Regions from separate parts of the Mesorhizobium sp. M0601 genome, predicted to be linked through region 1. Evidence: riboswitches for the same ligand, from Rfam matches in the RefSeq annotation. Region 1 holds a riboswitch; the other holds the start of a gene.
What was found. A riboswitch is a leader RNA that binds a small molecule or an ion and turns the genes downstream of it on or off. The one in region 1 is predicted to bind cobalamin.

Region 1 (7,287 bases):
AATGCCGGCCGCATCATCCGCCGCGAAATCGGGGTGGGCTTCATCAACGGCATCATCTTTGCCATCCTGATCGGCCTCGTGGCTGCTGCCTGGTTCCACGATCGCAATCTCGGCGGCATCATTGCGGCTGCGATGATCATCAATATGTTCGTGGCGGCTCTGGCGGGCATCCTTATCCCGCTGCTGCTCGACCGCTTCAAGATCGATCCGGCTGTGGCTTCGGCGGTTTTCGTCACCACGGTCACCGATGTCGTCGGTTTCTTTGCCTTTCTCGGGCTCGCCACATGGTGGTTCGGCGTGCGCTGAACGTCACCTCAATTGACTTTTACGTAAATGCCATGCGAGGCTTTGAAAGGTGCCTTGTCCGCCGATTCTGGTACGCGCCTGGGCGCCGGCGGCGCCGGCCAGTTGGAACTCGCGGCGTGGCCGGGGCATTGGAGTGACGATGCGGGAATATTATTCGATCACGGAGCTGACCCGCGAATTCGACGTGTCGACGCGGACGTTGCGCTTCTATGAGGACGAAGGGCTGGTGCAGCCGGTAAGACGCGGCCGCACGCGGCTGTTCCGTCCGTCGGACCGGCATCTCATCCGCCAGATCATGCGGGGAAAAAGACTCGGCTTCTCGATCAACGAGATCCGCGAGATCATCCAGATGTACAGGGAGCCGCCCGGCGAGGTAGGCCAGCTCAAACTGATGATCAAGCGCATCGAGGAAAAGCGCGAGGATCTTCGCCAGAAACGCCGCGACCTCGAAGAGACCCTGGCAGAGCTCGACCAGGCCGAGGAATCCTGCGTCGAGCGGCTGGTGGAGCTCGGCGTCACCACCTAAGCCGGTGTCAGCCTCGGCTCAAATCCAGCGCCGCACCCTTTTGGCGTAGTCCCGGTATTTCTTGCCGAATTTGGCCGTCAGCACCTTCTCCTCGCTCTCGATCGTCAGCTTCTGCGTCAGGAACGCCGCGATGACTGCCAGCGGCAGGAACCAGGCGATCCCAGTGACAAAGGCGAGGCTGACCAGCAGCAGCGTGTTGGCGAGGTAGATCGGGTTGCGGCTGACGGCGAAGGGTCCGGTGGTCACCAGATGGTCAGGCACGCCGTTCGGGTTGAGCGTCGTCTTGGCGCGGATCATGGTGCGGATTGCCGTGAACCAGAGCGCGGCAACCGCCACCAACCCCACAAGGCCGGCGGCGAACAGGATGTCGCCGAGAAGATCGCCGATCCACGGCAGCGGATAGAACAGCCCTAGCGCGACGCTGACGATGATGGCAGCGATATAGATCAGCGGCGGCCATGGGATGTGCCCCAGCTTCGGCTGCCCAGGATTTTGCTGCATGGGTTTCGGGTGACTGTCGCTCATTATTGTCCTCCCTCGATTAGCGCGTTCCCGGTTCCGCCGCCTCGGTTTGGGCGGTGCAGGTGCCGGCGAGCTCGCCAATATGCGCCTTCCACTCCGGGGACTGGTCGTCGCTGTAGAGCCGGTCAAGCGAGGCTTCGCCCTGGAGAGTGTCCAGCATGCAGGCACAATAGCTGGAGCAGAACTCGGTGTCGCGTGCCTGCTCGCAGGATATCTGGCAGGATTTCAGAAAACGCACCTCCCTGGTTTCGGCCTGCGCCGGCATGAATTGCGAAAACAGCCAGACCGAGCCGATCAGCACCGGCTGATGGATCAGATAGAAAGCAAGGCTGTGCCGGCCGATGAAGACCAGCGGATTTGCCCAGCGGCCGGGCGCCAATGCCGACAGCCGCGTCAGCGCGCCGGAGGTGGCAGCGAGCTTGGTAACCGCGATGCCGGCAAGTACGGCGCCGAACCAGGGCAGCAGCGGAACGTAGTCGTTGGAGCGCGGGTTGGTCGCCGACAGGCCGACCCACCACAAAGACGGATGATCGAAAAGCTCGGATCGCAGGTAGAAAGGCGCGGCAATAGCGAGGGCCGCCACGGCAAGCGTCAGCAGCGCCGGCAGGCGCAGGAACGCCAGGCCGAGCAGGCTGGCGAGCGCGATCTCATGCAATATGCCGAAGAAGATGAAGCCGTCGGGCGTGGCGATGCGGGTGACCAGCGATATTGCGAGCGCTGCCCCGGCAACCATGGCGAAGCGCTTCCAGAAGCCGGTCCAGCGGATTTTTTTGCCATGGGCGAGATAGAGGCTGATGCCGACCAGGAACAGGAAGCTCGAGGCGATGCAGCGCGCGTAGATTTTCCACCAGCCGAAGGCGGTGAGGCCGGGATCGGTGTAGCCGAAGAATTCGAGGTCCCAGGTGAAATGATAGCTCGCCATGGCAAGCAAAGCGATGCCGCGTGCAATGTCGATAACGGCGATGCGCTTCGACTTCGGTTGATCCTGAACGGCTGCGGTCGGCGTGTCGATGCTCATGGTTTCGCTGTCTTGGTTCAGCCCCGGCAAGACGACTATCACGGTTGCCACCGTCAAAAGAAGCAGGGCCTTGCGTCGCGTTGGCGCCGGTCGGCATCAGGGCTGCTTTAGGCCAGAGCCGGAAAGCCTTTGGCCGGCGTGCTGGCGTTCTTCGGCCTGGGCGCGGTTTTCGCGACGCTCGGGCTGCTGGCGGTGGCCTGCGGCTTCGTCACCTGGCGTTATCTGCCCAAATCGCTTTGATGTGCGAGCGCCGCATGGCGCTCGCGCACCCAGTTGTGGAAGCGGTGCAAGTCGTATTCCTCGGGCATCAGCACGCCGGTCTTATGGCGCATCGAGCGCAGGCCCATCTGGTTGACCTCGCAGATATCAGCATCCTCCTCCAGCACCTGGGTACCGAACGCGACGATGTTGTCGATATCGGCGGCCGGATCGGCGAGCGCTTCGCGTCGCGGCAGACGAGCAGCCAGTTGCGATACCAGATCGCCTCGAGATCGCGCTGATAGGCTGCGATGTCCCAATAGGCTGTTTGACGGCAGCGTCGGCTCGGGCCGCGTCAGGCCGTTGTAGGGATCGCTTGTTCGGGCTGGGTTGCATGCCGGCTTCCTCCCCATCCGCCAGCCGACACCCGGCTGCGAAAATTGTCAATCGCGGCGCCGGTCTGCGAACTTGGCGAGGCGGCGCATTCGCCACACGATCCGGCGGAATTTGGTTTGCCGGGCGCGGCGATTCTGCCTATAGTCGCTGATGTCGTCGGTTCCGTTTGGAACCAAGAGGGAATGCGGTGCGGGCGAAATTGTTTGCCCAATGCCGTGGCTGCCCCCGCAACTGTGTGCGGTAGTCCTCTCCATATGCCACTGAAGGTTCGCCTTCGGGAAGGTGGGGAAGGGCGCTGATCCGCGAGCCAGGAGACCTGCCGGCGACAGGAAACTGACTTCTATGCCCTCGGGTGGAGGGCGAAAGGACAAGACATGAATACCGCTTCCGTTTCGCTCGGCGCTTCCGCCTCCTCGCAGTCGCGTCTCATGCAACTGGCGCTTGCTGCATTCCTCGGCATTTTCGTCATGGGCTTTGTCGGCTTCTCGCATATCGATGCGGTCCACAATGCCGCGCACGACTATCGCCATTCGATGGGCTTTCCCTGCCACTGACAAGGGGCTGACATCATGACACTGTTTCGCAACGTCGTGTTCATCGCGGCGATCGCAGGGCTTGTGGCCGGCGTGGCTCTCGCCTGCATGCAAGCCTATGCCACGGTGCCGCTCATCCTGAAGGCGGAAATCTACGAACAGGCCGGCGGCGGCCATGACCATGCCGCGGCACCTGCGGCACCGGCCGAAAACGCCGCGGGCACGACGGCTATGAGCAGCGCCGCGCCGGCACCGGCTGAAGCAATGGCTCCGGCGGAAGGCGAAGGCTGGGCGCCGGCCGACGGTTTCGAACGCTTCGCCTTCAGCGTCGTTGCCAATATCGTCACCGGCATCGGCTTCGCGCTGGTCCTGGTTGCGGTTTCGGAATTCGCCGGCGGCATCGGCAACTGGCGCCAGGGCGTGTTCTGGGGGCTTGCCGGCTTTGCCGTGTTCACGCTGGCGCCGGGCCTCGGCCTGCCGCCGGAACTGCCGGCGATGCCGGCGGCCGACCTTGTCCAACGCCAGATCTGGTGGTGGGCAACAGTGGTGGCGACCGCCGCCGGGCTCGGCCTTATCGCCTTCCGCAGATCGTTGCCGCTGGCGATCCTTGCCGTAGCGTTGATCATGGCGCCGCATATTGTCGGCGCGCCGCAGCCCGATAGCTTCGAGACCGCGATCCCGGAAGGCCTGCACCACCAGTTCGTGGTGGCGGTGACGCTGACCAATCTGGTGTTCTGGCTGGTGCTCGGCGCGGTCGTCGGCGTGGTGCGCGGACGCTTCACGGGCACGGCGACCAGCCTGCGCGACAGCTTTGCCTGACCGCGCTGCCGGGGCACTGACCCTGGTCATCGGCGGTGCGCGCTCCGCCAATAGCGCGCATGCCGAGAGCCTGGTGACGGTCGGCCCGCCGCCTTGGAGCTATATCGCCACGGCGCAAGCCTATGACGAGGAGATGCGCCAGCGCATCGCGCTGCACCGCTCGCGCCGCGGCGCCGGCTGGACGACCATCGATGCGCCGCTCGACCTTGCCGGCGCGATCGGAGCGCTGCCTGACGGCCAGCCGGTGCTGATCGATTGCCTGACGCTGTGGCTGACCAACCATATGCTGGCCGACCATGATGTCGAGGCCGAATGCCGGAGGCTGGCCGATGTGCTGTCGCGGCCGCGTGGGCCGTGGTTCGTGGTGTCCAACGAGGTCGGCCAGGGCATCGTGCCGGACAATGCGCTGGCAAGACGGTTTCGCGATGCCGCCGGCCGGCTGAACCAGGACGTCGCCGCCGTTGCCGGCACCGTGCTTTTGATGGTGGCGGGGCTGCCGCTCAAGGTGAAATGACATGGCTGATACTATCGATGCCAAGGACGAGGAACGCCACCGCGCCAAGATGGCCAAGCGCAAGGCGGTGCAGGACGCAGAGGTCGCGGCCAAGACGGTCGAGAAGGGGCTGCTGATCGTCAACACCGGACCGGGCAAGGGCAAAACCACGGCCGCCTTTGGGCTGGCACTCAGGATGCTCGGCTATGGCAAGCGCGTCGGCGTCGTTCAGTTCATCAAGGGCAAATGGCATACCGGCGAGAAGGACGCGTTTGCTAGTTTTGGCGATCGTGTCGTCTGGCACGCCATGGGCGAGGGCTTTACCTGGGAGACACAGGACCTGAAGCGCGACATCGCGGCGGCCGAGGCTGCCTGGGCGAAAGCGCTGGAGCTGATGGCCGAGCCGTCGATCAGCCTCGTGGTGCTCGACGAGCTGAACATCGCGCTGCGCTACGACTACCTCGATCTCGAAAAGGTGGTCGCGGCGCTGAAGGCGCGTCGCGAAGGCCTGCATGTCGTCGTCACCGGCCGCAACGCCAAACCGGTATTGGTCGAGGCGGCCGATCTGGTCACCGAGATGGGCGTGACCAAGCACCACTTCTCCGCCGGCGTGAAGGCGCAGCAGGGGATCGAGTTCTGAGGGGTGTTGCTGGCGCCTCTTCTTCCTTCTCCCCTTGTGGGAGAAGGTGGATTGGCGCGCAGCGCCAAGACGGTTGAGAGGTGCTGGCCGGGGCGCTGTTGGTGCCAAGCTGGAACACCCCTCATCCGGCCGTTTCGCGGCCACCTTCTCCCACAAGGGGAGAAGGGAAAGCCGCACGAAGCGGCTCGCCCCTGGAATGGTAAGGGTGAGGGGCAGCGCCGACCTGAAGCGATCATTTGAGGCGTAGCCCTATTTTGTTCTTGCTTTGTGCCGGCAGCTATGCTACTAATTTTGGTATGGTGCTAATTGGCTCCAACGACCCGCCGCATGGCGGGTTTTTGTTTCGCCTGAGATCGGGCGAAGATCACAACAGAATTACGACCGTCGAGATTACCCCAAACAGTGCGATCAGCAGAAAGTCGGCGATCCGGTAGAGTTTCAGTGCCGCCGGATGTCAGGGGATAGAGTTCTGGTCGCTTGCGAAGCTGGAGATTGTTCGTGGACCAGGCGGTAATCGTCTATCTTATTCTCAATGATGGTCAGTTTGGTGCCGCTGACGAACGCGAATCCATTTATGCGCTCGAGGATCGGCTAGAGAAAGCTATCGAGGATGCATCGGTCGGCGAGTTTGACGGTGACTTGTTTGGTGAAGGCGAATGCATCCTCTACATGTATGGGCCAAACGCTGAACGACTTTTTGTCGTAGTCGAACCCTTATTGAAATCTTCTCCCGTAGCTGCCGGTGGGTACGCGATCAAAAGGTTTGGCGTGGAAGCCGATCCGAGCGCAAAGGAAGTCCGTGTTACCTGGTAGGTCGGGTTTGCCGACCCATTCGGACGTTCACGCGGCGATGACGATCACCGCGATGATTCCGAACAGCGCGATCAGCAGTAAGTCGGCGACGCGGTAGAGTTTCAGGGCCCGTCGGATGTCGGTGCTCTCGACATCATCGCGCCGGCCGCCGTCGCCCATCAATGCGTCTTCGACCATCACGCCGTCATAGGAACGGGGGCCGGCGAGCGCCAGGCCGAGCCCGCCGGCCATCGCTGCTTCCGGCCAGCCGGCGTTGGGCGAGCGGTGTTTTTTCGCATCGCGCCGCACGGCGTGCCAGGCGCCCTTGGCGTCGGCGCCCTTGACCAGAAAAGCGGCGAGTACGATCAGCAGCGCCGTCAGCCGCGACGCCGGCAGATTGATCCAATCGTCGAAGCGCGCCGCCGCCCAGCCGAAGGCTTCGTGGCGCGGGGTGCGATGGCCGATCATCGAATCGGCGGTGTTGGCGGCCTTGTAGGCGACGCCGCCGGCGAGCCCGCCGATACCGAGCCAGAAGGCCGGAGCGACGACGCCGTCGGAGAAATTCTCGGCCAGGCTTTCGATCGCGGCGCGGCAGACAGCGGCCCTGTCGAGCTTTTCCGGGTCGCGACCGACGATCCGCGAGACGGCAATGCGGCCCATATCCAGTCCGCCGCTGTCGAGTGCGTCGGCGACCGCTTCGACATGCTCGGCCAGGCTCTTCTGCGACAGCAGCGACGTCGCCAGGATTGCGGTGACCAACAAGCCGAGGGGAATGCTCCAAAGCAAGGTTTCGAGCCAGAGGGCGAGGGCGGCCGGCACCAGCACGATCACCAGCAGCGCGACGACGCCCCAGCCGCGACGGTGGGCGTCGGAATCAGTGGCGCGGTTGAGCCTGCGGTCGAGAAAGGATATCAGCCTGCCGAACCAGGTGACGGGATGGCCAATGGCATCGAAGAGCCGGGCCGGGTAGCCGAGTACAAGTTCGATGGCCAGCGACAGGAAAGTGATCAGGATCGGCATGAAGTCTCTTGATGGAGTGACGGC
Region 2 (7,287 bases), on a different contig from region 1:
CGCGCGAAAGTGGCCTTCCGATCGTCATCTACGACAATCCAGGAACGACGCATTTCCGTTTCACCCCAGCACTCGTCAGCCGCCTGGCAAAGGTGCGGGGGATCGTCGCTATCAAGAATCCGACAGACAAGGGCGATGCGATCAAGAGCCATCTGGCCGACCAGAGGCGCACTGTGCCGGAAGGGTTCTCGATCGGCTACAGCGGCGACTGGAACGCCGCAGAGGCCATGATCGCCGGCGCCGACACATGGTACAGCGTCCTCGCCGGCATCCTGCCCGAGGTCTGCGTGAAGATCGTCACGGCGGCGCAACAGGGCGATGCGGCCGAAGCGCGACGGATCGATGCCACGCTTGCGCCGCTCTGGAGCCTCTTCAAGGAGTTCTCGAGCCTTCGCGTCGTCTATGCACTTGCCGAATTGCTCGAGATTTGCCGTGCCGACCCCCCGCGTCCCATCCTGCCTCTGCCCTCAGCAGCGAAGCGCCAGATCGCCGCCGCGTTGGAACGCTTGCCATCGGATGTCAACCGGTGAATAGCGAACCCGGCGGCCAGTGAAAGGAACTATCATGTATGTACCCGCGCATTTCGATGAACCGAGCCGAGAAGTCCTCTACGAACTGATCGAGAACAGTGCACTTGGCATGCTGATAACCCATGGCCGGAGCGGTCTCGACGCCAATCACATCCCCTTCGAACTCGACACGTCACAGGGAGAAAACGGTACCCTTTACTCCTGCGCGATTAATACACGTGCCGAAGGAAAGTGCACATTCTCACTCGAGTGACTTATTTCAAAGGATGTGATCGCGTTTTGGCACATTCACAGCCGACATGCGGCAGCCGGTAACTCACCACATGGTGAGCAACCAGGAAACCTTCCGGCCTACACTTTCTCCCGGAGCGCGCGTGCTGCAGCAACCATGTTCATGAGGGCAGGGCGGACCTCCTCCCACTTGCGGGTTTTGAGGCCACAGTCCGGGTTTACCCACAGTTGGGCATCGGACAGTCGCTCGCGGGCAAGCATGACGAGATCCGAAATCTCGCCGACTTCCGGGACCCGTGGTGAGTGAATGTCGTAGACTCCGGGCCCGATTTCATTCGGATATTTGGAGCTCGTGAAGGCGTCCAGCAGTTCCATTTTCGAGCGCGACGTCTCAATCGAAATGACATCCGCATCCATTTCAGCGATCGCGTCGATGATCTCGTTGAACTCCGAATAGCACATGTGGGTATGGATTTGAGTCGCGTCCTTTACACCCGTTGAAGCGATCCGGAAGCATTCGACAGCCCAGTCGAGATAGTCGTTCCAATCAGACTGGCGCAGTGGCAATCCTTCGCGAAACGCGGCCTCATCGATCTGGATCATCCTTGCGCCGGACCATTCGAGATCCGTCACTTCGTCGCGGATGGCGAGCGCGATCTGGCGGCATGCTTCGGAGCGGGGTACGTCGTCGCGAACAAATGACCAGTTGAGAATGGTCACTGGGCCTGTGAGCATTCCCTTCACAGGGTTTTCCGTAAGCGACTGGGCGAACTGCCACCAGCGCAGCGTCATCGGATTGGGCCTCGATACGTCGCCGAAGATGATGGGGGGGCGCACGTAACGCGACCCATAGCTCTGCACCCAGGCATGCTGGGTGAAGGCGAAGCCGGACAGCTGCTCGCCGAAATGCTGTACCATGTCGTTTCGTTCGAACTCACCGTGCACCAGCACGTCCAGCCCGATCTCTTCCTGCCAGCGAATTGCAGCCTCGATCTCCTTCTTCAGGAAGGTCTCGTAGTCGACATAGCTCAGCTGGCCCTTCGCATGAGCGGCCCGCGCCCTGCGTACCTGCGGCGTCTGCGGGAAGGACCCGATGGTCGTCGTCGGGAACGGCGGCAGCCCGAGCGTGCCGGCCTGGACTCTGGAGCGCTCGGCAAAAGCGCTCTCTCGTCGCTTCATGCTGTCGTCAATGCTGGCGATCCGCCCCTCAACCAGCGGGTCATGGATCTTCGTGGATGTCACGCGAGTGGCGGCAGCCTCGGCAGACGCTTTCAACGCGCCTGCCACCGCATCCCTGCCTTGGGACAGGGCCCGGGCAAGCAACACCAACTCGTCGGTCTTCTGGGCCGCGAAGGCGAGCCACGACCTGATGTCCGCGTCGAGTTCCGTCTCCATGCGGAGGTCGATCGGCACATGCAGCATCGAGCAAGAAGGCGCGATCTCGACGCGGTCCAAGGGCCAGCCGGCGACGATCGGTTTGATGCGGTCGAGAATGGCGGGCAGGTTCGCACGCCAGACGTTGCGGCCATCGATCAAGCCAAGCGAGAGCACCAGATCCTTCGGTGCGAGCCGACCCACCGTTTCCAGCTGCTCGGGAGCGCGCACGAGATCAATATGCAGCCCGGCCAGGGGCAGAGAAACCGCGGTTTCGAGATTGTCTCCCAGCGGCCCGAAATAGGTAGCCAGCATGATCTTCAGCTCGGGCGCGGCTTTCGACAGCTGGCCATAGGCGAATTCGAACGCAGCTCGTTCGTTCGGGTTCAGATCGAGGACAAGCGCTGGCTCATCGATCTGCACCCAATCGGCGCCCGACAGCTTCAAGCTCCGCAGGAGTTGCTCGTAGACGGGCAGAAGCCGTGGTAGGAGCGCGATGGGATCGAAGCCTTCGGCAGGCGATTTAGCCAGCTTGAGGAAGGTGACCGGTCCAAGGATGACTGGGCGTGTGTGAATGCCGAGGGCTTTAGCCTCGAGGAAGTAATCAACCGGCTTCGTCGACGAAAGAGCGAACGTCTGATCATCGTCTAGTTCCGGCACAATGTAGTGATAGTTGGTGTCAAACCACTTGGTCATTTCCATCGCGGCTACGCCAGGCCGATGAGCCGCATGCTGGTGACCACCGTGCCCACAATCCTCCGTCTGACCTTGGTTGCCGCGCGCCATAGCGAAGTAGATGTCGAGTGGGACCTCGCCGCCATTCCAGCCGTAACGGGACGGAAGGGCGCCGACCATGGCTGCGGTGTCGAGCACATGGTCGTAAAGCGAGAAGTCGTTCGACGGGATTTTCGACACGCCGCGATCGCGTTGCTCCTCCCAGCTAGCGGCACGAAGCGCCTTCGCCGTCGTGAGAAGGTCGGCAGCGGACGATTTTCCGGACCAGTAGCTTTCAAGCGCGAATTTCAGTTCTCGCCCACGACCGAAGCGGGGCACGCCGAGCGTTGCTACAGGAATTTGCTGAGAGACAGTCATGCCAGACCCCGATGGTTGGGGCGTCGGTGACAAGGAAGGCGCTAGCAGGCCGGCACGAACGCCAGGCTGCAGCGGCCACCGAGACACCCCGCCCGTGGACGTAATTCGCCGTGGCAGGTCTCCTGGCTCGCGGGGTCATAGCCTCTACCCGTCTTCCCAAGGCTATTCGCCTCAGTGACATTAGTGGGGTTGGCTCGCCGCTAACAGTTGCGGGGGCAGCGCCGGCATCGCACCGGCTTCCCTCTTAGCTCCGCTGCGGCAGCGCCGTACGGAGAACCACGACGCGGGAGACAATTACAGCAGTTCGCTTCTCTGTCAACGCCGCATAAAGAAATGTTTATGTCGTTATGTTAAATTTCCGTTGGCATGTTCCAAAGGTCGCCTCGAAAGCGAAAACTGTGGAAGCCTTGAGCGGCCGGTAAATCAAAGCAATGACGCACGCCGCCCTTGTCCAGGAGGATAGGAGTTCGTCGGCTGCCGACAGCAAACATACCGGCAAGCGCCGTGGTGCTGCTTAGCGCATCATGCGAACCACCTCGGCGTCGAACTTCGGCTCCGAGGTTCCGACCGCTTCGTTGGTGATCTGCTCGCGACCATATTCGGCTCAATGGCGAGGCTGTTGCCCATGTGGAAGCTGTTGGCCGTGATGCCCTCGGTGATATGACACAACGATTTCGGGGGGAGCACACCGAGGCCAGGCGCAGCGGCGTGTTGCGAAGTGATCGAGGCCAATGTCTCGAACTGGTTGTTCGCAGCCCACCGGCTCAAGGTAACCCGGCTCAAACCACCGGGCCAGCTCAAGTCCTGTCCAAATGAGGCCTGAGCGGCAAATCGTCGTGCACGCGCACGCTTTGGCGTTCGATCTTGTGATGCGTCTTGGGCGGACAATCGCCACGGTGCAGCGCGCAGAAGCGGTCCCCAATTGGGAAGCCGAGGGCGGTGAGGGCAAGCCAGCGCCACAGGCGGAAGGGGACTTGGACCTGTTTGCCCTGCTGGACCACAAGTTCGCGACACAGGGCCTCAAGGAGAAGACCAAGAGTGATTATGCGCGGGACCTCGCCAAATTCATCAAAGGCAGCGGGCAGTCAAAGTTCGGCGCCGATTGACATGGAGATAGCCATCGCGGCGGACCGCCCAGGCGGACCGCAAGCCGGAATACAACCGGGTGCAGGCGGCCAAGCTCGTCCACAAGATGGCGTCGGGCACACACCGGCGATGGGAGAGCGGACCGTGGAGTGCAGGAACTTCACGCCTATCCACGCTCCCGTGGACGTGTCCTGCGGCACATCGGCAGCGATATTGAGGAGGCAGTTGAGCTTCTGGTCGAGCACTCTTACCTGCCGCTACCTACGCTTAACGTCATCTCGTACTGAAAACGCACCACGCAAGGTCGAGATGTAACATGCGCCCTTCGTGGATGGTTCTAAGCTTCCTCGGGCGCGGTCAATCTGTGATAACGGTCGCTTGGAACCTCCATCACCGCGACGCGATCAAGGTTGGCGTATCGCGCTCGGTAGTAACCTTCTTCCTCCACTTCGGCGAAACTACACTGGGGAACGTCAAAGGTCGCAGCTTCCAATCCGAAGAAAGTCGTAGCGGTTTCTTCATCCAAGAAGTTCCACTCATCTTCTCCGTCGTCATATGTGACGCGAACATAGGAGGCCATCCGCACGGCTTCCTGATCACCCATCTCTGCGATGATGGCATCGCATTCTTTCTTCAGCTTTCCTGAAACCTCACCCTTATCCCAGTCATCCAAAGCTCGATAGATTTCTGGATGATAATACTCTGGCATCTCCTCTACATCGTCACCGATAAGCTCAATGGTGCGGACATATTGCGGATTTATCAAGAGTATTTTGTTGTCAAGGCTCCAACAATACAGCCATGGCCTGCTTGTGTTATTTCTACGAAGATTATGAAGTTCCTTCAACTGACGTAAAATCGATTCACGCGCCTTTTCATCGATAGGATATTGGCGGCTGCCAACAGTCGTCTTGATTCTGAGCGTGCCGTATCGCGTTTCGGCATCGGCAATTGCAAACGGGCTCGTGCGCCACTCCTCGACATCAATCTTCCAGCCCAGCAGCTCCTCGACCGTGCATTTCAACGTGAGACAAAGGTCCTTGATCTGCTCGACGTTCAACTGCGTTTTGCCTGTTTCCCAACGGGCCACAGTCTGTTGCGTCGTTGCCATCTGCTCTGCCAAATCTTTTTGAGTCATGCCCAGTCGAACCCTAAGCTCTTTCATGTTCATAACTCACCTCGCGTGTTCAACACACGCATTGTGGATGAATTAATCTAACACGTCAAGCGTGTTCAAAAATCGCAGCATGTGTTTTTAGGGCGTCTTCGAGGCTCCGGCAGCCGTTCGTGACCACTTGCGCAAGACACAGGGCTGGTACACAGCACGAATGGGCGATCAAAAATTACTGCTGCGATGCTCGTCATCAGCCAAGCTGCCGCCGCACCTTCCACTAGGGTGCCAAGGTTCGAAATGAGTGCAGCCGACCATAGCGAACGGAAGGTCTTGTGCTCAAAAGGAACGAGTGAAGATGTTCTCTTCGCCATTGTGGGAAGCCTCGGGATTGACCGCGGGGCTGGATTTGTTTCGCCTCACTCAACCATGGCCTCGCCGTACAAGCCAAGCTGCCACAGTGCGCGCCTGCTAACCCACAAAACTTGGCGGCCTTACAGGCATGCGCAGGACGCGCGAAGCCGCTCAAATCTCCCCAGATGGGTCAGCCATCGAAGACCGGCATCACTTGCCCGTTGAGCGGCTATACGATAATGCTCCGCGCTAAGCAGGAAGCGCCAAAATTCGAGCGGCGACTTCATTCTCCTATTCAGGAAGGAACTATGAGGCGGCAGACGCGACCATTCACCGTGGAAGTCAAACAAAAGCGCAATTATGAAAAATCCGCACGTTCCATCTGGGGCAATTTCGACATCGCCGCGGCGATGGCCGAGACAATAAAGGAAGTCGAGCCGTTAAATCGTCAGCTTGTTGACTCTACTGTAGTGGCCCTTGATGCTGAACCTTTGCACAAACCGCGAGTGGAGCATTTCATGGCCAATCCCCTGGAAACCGAGTCAGCAGTAGTTCGTAGCGAACCGGCAGACAAAGCGGAAACGCCAAAACCGAAGACGAGAGCGCGGCGGTCGAGGAAGCCAGAAGCTGAGGCGAGCGCGCCTGCCCGCAAGGAGGGCGCCAAGCCGATATCCGCGACCACTGAAGCACCGCCGTCAGCGCGAACAGGCCGAAAGAGCTACTCCGCGAAGGATCGTGCCCAGAAGCTGGCGCAGATCGAGACCTCGATCGGCGGCGGCGCTACTCTCAAGAGCGCGGTGAAGCAAGCCGGCATCTCGGAACAGACATATTATCTTTGGAAGAAGGCGGCGGCGCCGGCGGCGGACAGTGACGGGCTGAAGGATCTCGTCGCGCTCGAGGAAGAAAACAAGCGGCTAAAGAGTCTGCTTGCCGATCGTCTCCGCAAGGAGAATGCGGAACTGAAGAAAAGGCTCGGGCTGGATTAAGGAGGGTGGGCAGCTGGTTCTTGGCTCGCCACCTACAGCAGCCCCGCCTGCTCGGCCTCGCGGCGCAAATTCTGCCTCGGCCTTGGGCCGATTTGCTGGATGACCAGCCCGGCGGCCAGCGAGCCGAGATCGCCGCACTGCTTCAGGCTGCGGCGTTGCGTGTAGCCATAGAGGAAGCCGGCGGCATAGAGGTCGCCGGCGCCGGTGGTGTCGACCAGCTCGCGGAGCCTGGTCGCATTGATGGTCACGGTCTCGTCGCCGCGCACGATCACCGAGCCCTTTTCCGAGCGGGTGACGGCGGCGATCTTGCAGTCCTTGCGGATCCGCGCCAGCGCCTCGTCGAAGGACGCGGTCTGGTAGAGCGACTTGATCTCGTGGCTATTGGCAAAGACGATATCGACGGTGCCGGAGCGCATCAGATCGAGGAACTCGTCGCGGTAGCGGTCGACGCAGAACGAGTCCGACAATGTCATCGACACTTCGCGCCCGGCGGCGTGGGCGAGTTTCGCCGTCTGCCTGATCG

Region 2: it holds a riboswitch for cobalamin, as region 1 does, so the genes downstream of both, metE (5-methyltetrahydropteroyltriglutamate--homocysteine S-methyltransferase) here and NKI41_RS04500 (CbtB domain-containing protein) in region 1, are expected to answer to the same signal.

Annotation. Positions count from the first base shown of each region.
Region 1 is NZ_JAMYQK010000003.1:82,195-89,481, reverse strand. It holds gene mgtE (magnesium transporter) at 1-306, shown strand, start outside; gene NKI41_RS04520 (MerR family transcriptional regulator) at 446-832, shown strand; gene NKI41_RS04515 (methyltransferase family protein) at 851-1,357, opposite strand; gene NKI41_RS04510 (heparan-alpha-glucosaminide N-acetyltransferase) at 1,374-2,372, opposite strand; gene NKI41_RS04505 (SRPBCC family protein) at 2,591-2,983, opposite strand; cobalamin riboswitch at 3,107-3,304, shown strand; gene NKI41_RS04500 (CbtB domain-containing protein) at 3,341-3,520, shown strand; gene NKI41_RS04495 (CbtA family protein) at 3,536-4,318, shown strand; gene cobU (bifunctional adenosylcobinamide kinase/adenosylcobinamide-phosphate guanylyltransferase) at 4,311-4,832, shown strand; gene cobO (cob(I)yrinic acid a,c-diamide adenosyltransferase) at 4,834-5,451, shown strand; gene NKI41_RS04480 (hypothetical protein) at 5,950-6,264, shown strand; gene cbiB (adenosylcobinamide-phosphate synthase CbiB) at 6,292-7,263, opposite strand; gene cobD (threonine-phosphate decarboxylase CobD) at 7,262-7,287, shown strand, end outside.
Region 2 is NZ_JAMYQK010000050.1:4,350-11,636, reverse strand. It holds gene NKI41_RS29245 (dihydrodipicolinate synthase family protein) at 1-530, shown strand, start outside; gene NKI41_RS29240 (FMN-binding negative transcriptional regulator) at 565-783, shown strand; gene metE (5-methyltetrahydropteroyltriglutamate--homocysteine S-methyltransferase) at 882-3,227, opposite strand; cobalamin riboswitch at 3,323-3,523, opposite strand; gene NKI41_RS29230 (hypothetical protein) at 4,079-4,333, shown strand; gene NKI41_RS29225 (helix-turn-helix transcriptional regulator) at 4,651-5,484, opposite strand; gene NKI41_RS29220 (MFS transporter) at 5,547-5,798, opposite strand; gene NKI41_RS29215 (transposase) at 6,087-6,764, shown strand; gene NKI41_RS29210 (adenosine kinase) at 6,797-7,287, opposite strand, start outside.